One region of the Desulfonatronum thiodismutans genome, then DNA from elsewhere that is predicted to be linked to it. Evidence: predicted binding sites of a transcription regulator. Region 1 holds the regulator's gene; the other holds the start of a gene.

Region 1 (5,096 bases):
GATGAACCTCCTGGCCCTGGAACAGGCTCAGGACTCTCGGTATGTTTTCGTCCACGGTGACATCGCCGATCAGGAACTGGTTCCCCGCCTGCTGGCCGAACACCGCATCCAGGCCGTGCTCAATTTCGCGGCCGAATCTCATGTGGATCGGTCCATCCACGATTCCTCGCCGTTCATCACCACGAACATTCAGGGAACGCACAATCTGCTGGAGGCCTCCCGCAAAGCGGGAATCGAATTGTTTTTGCAGGTTTCCACGGACGAGGTCTACGGGACTCTCGGCCCGAAGGGCCTGTTCACCGAGGATACGCCCCTGGCCCCAAACAGCCCCTACTCCGCGTCCAAGGCCTCAGCGGATCTGCTGGTCCGGGCCTATCATGAGACCTACGGTCTGCCCACGGTGATCACCCGCTGCTCCAACAACTACGGCCCGTTCCAGTTTCCGGAAAAGCTGATCCCTCTGATGATCACCCTGGCCTGGGAGGACAAGCCCCTGCCGGTCTACGGCGACGGGGCCAACATCCGGGATTGGATTCACGTCCTGGACCATTGCCGCGGCGTGGAGTTGGCCATGGACCAAGGCCGTTCCGGAGCCGTTTACAACTTCGGCGGCGACGCCGAGCGTACCAACATCCAGGTGGTCACCTCCATCCTGGACCTGCTGGGCAAGCCCCACTCCCTGATTCGCTACGTCCAGGACCGGCCCGGTCACGACCGACGCTACGCCATGGACTTCTCCCTTCCCGCCCGAGAGCTGGGATTCGCCCCGTCCGTCACCTTTGAGCAGGGGCTTCAGGAAACCATCCAGTGGTACGGGGACAATCGCGAATGGCTGCGCCGGGTCCAGGACGGCAGCTACCGGGACTTCATGGACGCCTGGTACGGAGAGCGACGATGAGCGAGCAAACGGATTCCACCGCGCACCAGACACCGCGAACCGTCATGGTCCTGGGCGGCAAGACCGGCCTTTTGGGTCAATCCCTCTGCGCCGCCCTGACCAAGACCGACTGGACCGCGCTGCCCGTGGGCCGGGAAGACGTAGACCTCTTCGACACGGATCAACTCGCCGCCTTTTTGGACCGCCACGAGCCGGACGTGATCTGCAACACCGTGGCCTACACCCAGGTGGACCTGGCCGAGGACGAGCCGGACCTGGCCATGCGGGTGAACAAACTCCTGCCCGTCAAGCTCGGTCGTTTGGCCAAGCAACGCGGCATCCAGTTGGTACATTACAGCACGGACTTCGTCTTCGACGGCCAGGGCTGCGAGCCTTACCGGCCCGACGACGCCGTCAATCCGCTGTGCATCTACGGCAAGACCAAACTGGCCGGAGAGAACGCGCTGCGGGAACTGGCCCTGGACCGATTGAGCATCGTCCGCACGGCTTGGCTCTTCGGACCGGGGCGGACCAACTTCGTGAGCAAGATTCTCACCCTTGCCTCTCAGCGCGCCTCCTTGAACGTGGTCCACGATCAGGTCGGCTCTCCGACCTACACCCCGGATCTGGCCGAATACTCCGTGGAATTGCTCAAGACCGGAGAGAACGGGATATTTCACCTCGTGAACGGCGGCTGCGCCTCCTGGTGCGAGCTGGCCGCCTCCGCCGTGCAAGCCATGGGCCTGCAATGCGACGTTCACCCCATCACCTCGGACCAATATCCGCAAAAAGCCCGCCGCCCGGCCTATTCCGTGCTGAACACCGAATCCTTCACCGCGCTTACCGGCGTCAAACCTCGCCCCTGGCTCCACGGACTGCGGGAATACGTATTCCGCCACGTCTGCTGACTTTCAGTAGCAAAGCGCCCGCACCGGGCCATCTACTTCGCGATACCGATTCTGATCACGGGTGAGGTTCAAGAACGAATCTAACCGGAATCAATCCCTTCTTTCCTTGACAGAACCTTCCGGCATATTTATTGGGTCTAGCACTCTCTCGCATCGAGTGCTAGACAGGATAGCAACATGGAACTCCAGCCACGCGAAATCGGCGTTTTGACGACGCTCATTGAGGATTACATCCAGACGGCCGCGCCCGTGGGATCCCGGACCATCGCCAAAAAGTCCAGCCTGAACCTCAGCCCGGCCAGCATCCGCAACATCATGGCCGACCTGACCGATAAGGGCTACCTGGAACAGCCTCACACCTCGGCCGGGCGGATTCCCTCGGCGCAAGGCTTTCGCTTCTACGTGGACACCCTGCTGAAGTACCACCCACTCACCCTGGAGCAACGGAACCGACTTACCGAGAACATGGGCGACGACCGCCTGGACGTCACCGAACTGCTGCGCAACGCCTCCCGGCTCCTGTCGGCCTATACCCGTCAGGTGAGCATGGTCCTGGCACCCAAGGCCTCGAACATCGGCTTCAAGCACATCGACTTCGTCCTACTCAAGCCCGGCCTGGCCATGGCCATTCTGGTGGTGGAGGGCGGCATCGTCCGAAACAAGATCGTCTCCGTGGAGCCGGAATTGGGCACGGACGACCTGGTCACGTACAGCAATTACCTGAACCAACTGTTTCAAGGCCGGACCCTGGCCCAAGTCCGAACCAAGCTCCTCCAGGAAATGGACGCGGTCCAGCGTGAGTACCAAGCCGTCAGCCAACAGGCCCTGGTCCTGGCCCAGCAGGTTTTCACCGGCGGCAGCGAACGGGAGGTCTATGTCGAGGGAACGGTCAACTTCTTCACCCATCCGGAATTCGCCAACCCGGCCAAGCTTCAGGAACTGCTGCGGATGCTGGAAGAACGCACCCGACTTCTGGAACTGCTGGACAAGGTGGCCAAGCCCGACGGCATATCCATCATCTTCGGGCGCGAAGAGGACCAGGAAGGCTTGCAGGAATTCACGCTGATTTCATCGCCCTACCTGGGACAGGACGACCCCCTGGGAGTGGTGGGCATCATCGGCCCGATCCGCATGGATTACGCCAAGGTCGTCCCACTGGTTGAATTCACGGCCCAGGTGATCAGCCAGCTCTTGAGAAATCGCTTTTAATAATGATGGGCAGATTCGCAAGGAGGAACGCATGTCCCAGAAAAATAATCCCTACGCCGAGGCGGCAAACAAGACGGACATTACCGTGGGCGTAAACATTGATGTCGAGGATGTCGCGCACGAACCTGAAGAAACCGGAACGCCGGAGATGATCGACGAGGAACGGTTGACCCGACTTTGCGAGGAAAAAGTCTGTCCCAACTGTCGGCTTTTGGCCCAGGTTCAGGATGAAAAGCTGCGCATTGCCGCGGACACTGAAAATCTGAAGAAGCGCTTGCAACGGGAAAAGGATGACTTTTGCAAATTCGCCACCGAGTCCGTGCTGGAGGACCTGTTGCCGATCCTGGACAACCTGGACCTGGCTCTGGAACACGGCGGCAAGACCGGCACGGGCAAGGAATTGCTCAACGGCGTGGAAATGACCCGCAAACTGTTTCTGGATATTCTCGCCCGCCACAATCTGGAGCCCCTGGGCCAAGCCGGCGAAATCTTCGACCCTAATTGGCACGAAGCCCTGGCTCAACAACCGCATCCGGACTTCGAGCCCGGCAAGGTCTGCCAAGTGGTTCAAAAAGGCTATCGCCTCAAAGGTCGGCTGCTGCGTCCGGCCAAGGTGCTGGTCAGCATGGAGTGCGCCGTATAATTTTTGCTTCCGCCCCTTTACAAGCGGACAATCAACCTTAACTTGATCGAAAAATATCCATCGCGTTCAGGAGGAATCAAAAACATGGGAAAAATCATCGGTATTGATCTGGGAACAACGAATAGTTGCGTCTATGTGATGGAGGGCAAGGAGCCCAAATGCATCACCAACCCCGAAGGCGGGCGAACCACTCCGTCCATCGTGGCCTTCACCGACAAGGAACGGCTGGTCGGTGAGATTGCCAAGCGCCAAGCTGTCACCAACCCGGAAAAGACCGTATTCGCTATCAAGCGACTGATGGGTCGGCGGTTCGACGCCAAGGAAATCACGTCCTGGAAGGACAGCTGCCCGTACAAGATCGTCGAAGGAAGCAACGGCGACTCCTACGTGGACATCAACGGCAAAAAGTACAGCGCTCCGGAAATCTCGGCGATGATCCTGCAAAAATTGAAGTCCGACGCGGAAGCCTATCTGGGCGAAACCGTGACCGAGGCCGTGATCACCGTTCCGGCCTACTTCAACGACAGCCAGCGCCAAGCCACAAAGGACGCCGGACGAATCGCCGGACTGGAAGTCAAGCGGATCATCAACGAGCCCACCGCGGCCTCCCTGGCCTACGGCTTCGATAAAAAGAAGAATGAAAAGGTAGCCGTGTTCGACCTGGGCGGCGGAACCTTCGACATTTCCATCCTGGAAGTCGGCGACAACGTCGTTGAAGTCCGGGCCACCAACGGCGACACCTTCCTGGGCGGCGAGGACTTCGACCACCGGGTCATCGACTACCTGGTAGCTGAATTCAAGCGGGACAACGGAATTGATCTGTCCAAGGACCGCATGGCCCTGCAGCGGCTCAAGGAAGCCGGGGAAAAAGCCAAGAAGGAACTCTCCACCTCAATGGAGACGGAGATCAACCTGCCCTTCATCACCGCGGACCAGAACGGCCCCAAGCACCTGCTGATCAAGCTCTCCCGAGCCAAGCTGGACAAGTTGGTGGAAGACCTGGTGGACCGAACCATCGAACCCTGCAAAAAGGCCTTGTCTGACGCCGGACTGAAGACCTCGGACATCGACGAGGTGATCCTGGTTGGCGGGATGACCCGGATGCCCCTGGTGCAGAAAAAGGTCCAGGATTTTTTTGGACGCGAACCGCACAAAGGCGTGAATCCGGACGAGGTCGTGGCCATGGGCGCGGCCATTCAAGGCGGGATTCTGGCCGGAGACGTGAAGGACGTGCTGCTGTTGGACGTCACCCCGCTGTCTTTGGGCATCGAAACCCTGGGAGGAGTTTGCACCAAGCTGATCGAGCGCAACACCACCATCCCGACCCGCAAAAGCCAGGTCTTCACCACCGCCGCGGACAACCAGCCCTCGGTCTCCATCCACGTGCTCCAGGGCGAACGCCCCATGGCCGGGGACAACAAAACCCTGGGCCGCTTCGAGTTGACCGGCATTCCGCCCG
Region 2 (5,096 bases), on a different contig from region 1:
GAAGAAATCCCTCGGGGTAGACGCGGTTCAGCTCCACGGTCCGGTTGGTGACGGTTTCCAGAAAGACCCGGTCGTGGCTGACCAGGACAAAGGCGAAGGGGACCTGAAGCAGCAGTTTTTCCAGCCAGAGGATGCCTTCCAGGTCCAGATGGTTGGTGGGTTCGTCCAGCAGGAGCAGGTCCGGTTCCTGAATCAGGGCTCGGGCCAGGGCCAGCCGCTTGCGCCAGCCGCCGGACAAGGTGTCCACCGGGGTGGGGCCGTCGGGCAGATGCAGGCGGCTGGACATCTCCCAGACGCGTTGAAAGGCTTCCGGGCCCGAAATTCTTTCGTGGAGTCGCTCAGGGGATCGCTCAGGCGGTCTCTGGGCTGACTCTCCAGGGGATTCGCCGGACGATTCTTCGGTCAGGGCTTCCAGCAGAACCTGCTCCACCGTGCTCCCAGGGGCGAAGCGTTCTTCCTGGGCAAGATAGACCACGCGCACGTCCTTGCGCCGATGCACCTCGCCCTGATCCGGCTCTTCCAGTCCGGCGACGATTTTGAGCAGGGTGGATTTTCCAGAGCCGTTGGGACCGATCAATCCCGTGCGCTCGCCTTCGAACAGGCCGAGGGAAATGCCGGAGAACAGTGGGTGGGCGGTGAAGGCCTTGGTCAGGCCGGTGAAGGAGACGAGAATCGGCGTAGCCATGGGCATGGCATCTACACCACAAACGATCGGACTGGAAGAGAGGTTTGGTACCGGTTCGCCAAGGCAGTCGCCCCTTCGGCTGGCCTATTCCACCACCACCCCCGCGTAGCCGACAACCTGAGAAAAATCCCCGGTCACGTCCCCGGAAGTGGCATAGGCGATCAGGCTGGCCTGGGTCGCTCCGAGTGCGTTGGCCGTGGCCAGCCCCAGGGTCATGGGCAGCATCCCGCACATGGAGATCCGCTGGTCGTGCACCGTGGCGTAGAGCTTTTCCGGGTCGCGCTCCAGGGCTGCTTGCAGGGCCAGGCCGTCCAGTTCCTTGGCTTGCTGGGCGGAAACGAAATGGCTCATGTCCGAACTGACGAGGATCAGTAATGGTTTGGGCCACTTTGCGAGCACCGCGGACAGCTCCTGAGCCGTGCGCAACAACACTTCCAGGCTCGGCTCGGCCACGGCCAGCGGGACGATCTTGGTTTGGGGGCGGACGGCCCAGAGAAAAGGCAGGATGACTTCAAGGGAGTGTTCCTGGAGGTGGGCTTGGTGATCCGCCTGAATTGCCGGGGCGGCCTCGAAGATGCTTCTTGCCAGTTCCTCGTCCACGTCCAGGTGTGCGCCGGGCAGCAGCCAGCGGCCGTTGGGCCACAGGGCCAGGGGGCGTCCGAGTCCGGTGTGGTTCGGGCCCAGCAGGAGCACGGTTTCCGTCTGGATTACTTCAGAAAGGGTCTTGCCGGCCACGGCCCCGGAGTATGCATATCCGGCGTGGGGCATCATGGCCAGAAGGGCTTTGCGCGGCGTGGATACAAGGGGGAGATAGCTTCGGACTTCAGATTCCCAGGCTTGTTTCGTGCCGGGATAAAACCGACCGGCCACGACGGGATTGCGATCCATGATGGTCCTCCGATCAAGACTTTGAGATAACGGGTTCAGCGCGGTTGGGAAAAGCACCGCGACTGTCGGGCAACAAGACCCAAGTTTTACGCCGAAACCTTTGTACTGCCCAGACACGGCCGAGGAGATTTTTGCCGCATTTGCATCACGATAGCGTATTCAGTTGTTCAGGCTAAAATTATTGCGGCATAATCTTTAAAATTTATTATTTACTCTCAATTCGCTATAAATAGGTTATAAAAGTGATATTCAGCTTGAAAACGGACTTGCCTTTCTCTGGCGTCTCGTGGATAAGCACTCCTGCTAGCACTCACCGTCTTCGAGTGCTAGCAAAACAAACCAATTCGGAGGAGAAAAAAATGAAACTGAAACCATTGAATGATCGTGTTCTGGTGAAGCGGCTTGAGGGCGAGGAAGTGACCAAGGGAGGGATCATCATCCCTGATTCCGCCAAGGAAAAGCCGATGAAGGGCGAAGTGGTCGCCGTGGGTCCCGGCAAAGTGGGTGACGACGGTAAGCGTGCCGAGATGGCCGTGGCCGCCGGAAACAAGGTGCTCTTCAACAAGTACGCTGGCACCGAGATGAAGGTAGACGGCGAAGAGTTTCTGGTGATGCGCGAGGACGATATCCTGGCCATCATTGAAGAGTAGGCTTTTCGCATCGCGAATCGACCGAGCACATCAGCGACATCAACGAATTTTACGACGCAAGGAGAATAACCATGGCTGCTAAAGAATTACTTTTTGATACCAAGGCGCGTGAACGGCTGAAAAAAGGCATAGACACCCTGGCCAACGCTGTAAAGGTAACTCTGGGACCCAAGGGCCGCAACGTGGTCATTGAGAAGTCCTTCGGTTCCCCGATCATCACCAAGGATGGCGTAACCGTTGCCAAGGAGATCGAGCTGACCGACAAGTTCGAGAACATGGGTGCCCAGATGGTCAAGGAAGTGGCCAGCAAGACCAGCGACGTGGCCGGCGACGGCACTACCACCGCCACCATCCTGGCCCAGGCCATCTACACCGACGGCGTGAAGCTGGTAACCGCCGGCCGTAACCCCATGGCCATCAAGCGCGGTATCGACAAGGCCGTGGAGGCCGTGACGGCTGATCTGGTCAGCCAGACCAAGCCCACCCGCGACCAGAAGGAAATCGCCCAGGTCGGCACCATTTCCGCCAACAACGACCCGACCATCGGCAATATTATCGCCGAGGCCATGAACAAGGTCGGCAAGGAAGGCGTGATCACCGTTGAGGAAGCCAAGGGCCTGGAGACCACTCTGGAAGTGGTGGAGGGAATGCAGTTTGACCGCGGCTACCTCTCCCCCTACTTTGTGACCGATCCGGAAAAGATGCTTTGCGAATTGGACGAGCCGCTGATCCTGATCTGCGAAAAGAAGATCTCCAGCATGAAGGACATGCTGCCCGTGCTGGAGCAGGTGGCCAAGATGTCCAAGCCCCTCCTGATCATCTCCGAGGACGTGGAAGGCGAAGCCCTGGCCACCCTGGTGGTGAACAAGCTTCGCGGCACACTGCAAGTTTCCGCGGTCAAGGCTCCCGGCTTCGGCGAGCGCCGCAAGGCTATGCTCCAGGATATCGCCATTCTGACCGGCGGGCAGATGGTTTCCGAAGACCTGGGCATCAAGCTGGAGAACATCTCCCTGAACGACCTGGGCAAAGCCAAGCGCATCGTGATCAACAAGGAAAACACCACGATCATCGACGGCGCCGGCGATGCTGAGCAGATTAAGGCCCGGGTACGTCAGATCCGCAGCGAGATCGAAGAAACCACTTCCGATTACGACCGTGAGAAGCTGCAAGAGCGGCTGGCCAAGATCGTCGGCGGCGTGGCCGTGATCAACGTGGGTGCGGCCACCGAGACCGAGATGAAGGAAAAGAAGGCTCGGGTCGAGGACGCCCTGAACGCAACTCGTGCCGCGGTTGAGGAAGGAATCGTGCCTGGCGGCGGCGTGGCCCTGGTCCGTGCCGTGAAGAGCCTGGGTGCCATCAAGACCGCGGACGACGACGAGGCCGCCGGCGTGACCCTGGTCCGGCGGGCCATCGAGGAGCCGCTGCGGATGATCGCCGCAAATGCCGGCTTCGAAGGCTCCATCGTGGTGGAGAAGGTCAAGGACGGCAAGGACGGCTACGGCTTCAACGCCGCCACCGGCGTGTACGAAGACCTGATCGCCGCAGGGGTCATTGATCCCAAGAAAGTGACCCGCATCGCGCTGCAGAACGCCGCTTCCGTGGCCGGCCTGCTGCTGACCACCGAATGCGCCGTGGCCGAGAAGCCCGAGCCCAAGAAGGATATGCCCATGCCCGGCGGCGGGATGGGTGGAATGGGCGGAATGGGCGGAATGTACTAAACGCCTCTCCGCGAGAACAGATACAGCTTCACGGCAAAAGGCCGGACATTTTGTCCGGCCTTTTGCTTTTGGTGCGGCAAGAAGGTCTTGCGCGAATTGTAAGGTTTGCTTTAAGCACGGTTTCAGGGCAAGGGAATGAGTTGGTCAATTTGCCTGGTTTTTGAGAACGACATGAATCGTATGGGCAAGGGGTGGTCGGATGAAACGGTGTTTTGAAGATCTCTGCGGAACCATGGATCGGCTGGGGGTGCCCCGTGAGTCCAAATGGCGCGGCTTGATAATGTATATGCGCAGTATCAGGGATTACGAGTTTCTGACTCCGGAGCAACGAGAGCAGGCGCAGGAGTTGGTCATGGAGGTGCTGCGGAAGAGGGACTTTTCCGAGGAGGCCTTCCGCAAGCTGCTCCGGGGCAACGAGGGGATCATCAATGACCAGTGGCGGGCAAAACTGACAGAGGCCTTGCAGGATACCGCGCTATTGATCAAGCAATTTCAGGATGTGCTGGTGCATCGAAAAAACGACGTTCAAGAGTTGGGCGTAATGACTTTGGAAACCATCCAGAGCGAACAGCCCCTTGACGAAATGGTGCGTGGCATTCAAGGCGGCTTCCAGAGGATCGAGGGGTTGTTGCAAAACGATCTAGAAACCATCGTCACCATGGGACTGACCGACGACCTGACCAAGCTGAACAACCGTCGGGCCCTGGACGCTTTTCTGAGCCGGGCCGTTTCCGAGGCCGTGGCTTCCGGAAATCCCTTGTCCATGATCTTCATGGACATTGATCATTTCAAGAAATTCAACGACGACTACGGCCACCTGGTGGGCGACCAGGCCCTGGTTACGGTGGCCGCGATGATCCGATCCTTCGTCGAGTTTCAGGCCAATTTGAATTCGCGCGAATTTTTTCCGGCCCGTTTCGGAGGAGAGGAGTTCGCCCTGGTTCTGCCCGAGACTTCCGGGGAGGAGGCCGTGGCACTGGCGGAGACGATCCGCAAGAAAATCGAGAACTACAATTTCCTGGTTCGCGACGCCGATGGCGAGGTGCTCTCGGCTGGAATCAAAATCACGGTCAGCGCCGGGGTCGCGGAACTACATGCCGGGTGTGGGCTGTGTCCCGGTATTTCCTCCCTGATCGACGCAGCAGACAAGGCTCT

Evidence for each region. The regulator HrcA, encoded in region 1, represses chaperone genes, less so after heat shock. The targets are predictions, from matches to a motif close to TGTTAGCACTCNNNNNNNNNGAGTGCTAACA.
Region 2: a site for HrcA is predicted at 1,875-1,905, ahead of groES (co-chaperone GroES). Genes of this name have one in related genera too.

The regions. Positions count from the first base shown of each region.
Region 1 is NZ_JPIK01000013.1:63,971-69,066, reverse strand. Features, by position in the region: gene rfbB (dTDP-glucose 4,6-dehydratase) at 1-898, shown strand, start outside; gene rfbD (dTDP-4-dehydrorhamnose reductase) at 895-1,785, shown strand; gene hrcA (heat-inducible transcriptional repressor HrcA) at 1,963-2,994, shown strand; gene grpE (nucleotide exchange factor GrpE) at 3,026-3,637, shown strand; gene dnaK (molecular chaperone DnaK) at 3,722-5,096, shown strand, end outside.
Region 2 is NZ_JPIK01000006.1:101,779-106,874, forward strand. Features, by position in the region: gene GY33_RS0105885 (ABC-F family ATP-binding cassette domain-containing protein) at 1-691, opposite strand, end outside; gene amrB (AmmeMemoRadiSam system protein B) at 770-1,573, opposite strand; gene groES (co-chaperone GroES) at 1,933-2,223, shown strand; gene groL (chaperonin GroEL) at 2,295-3,941, shown strand; gene GY33_RS0105905 (GGDEF domain-containing protein) at 4,141-5,096, shown strand, end outside.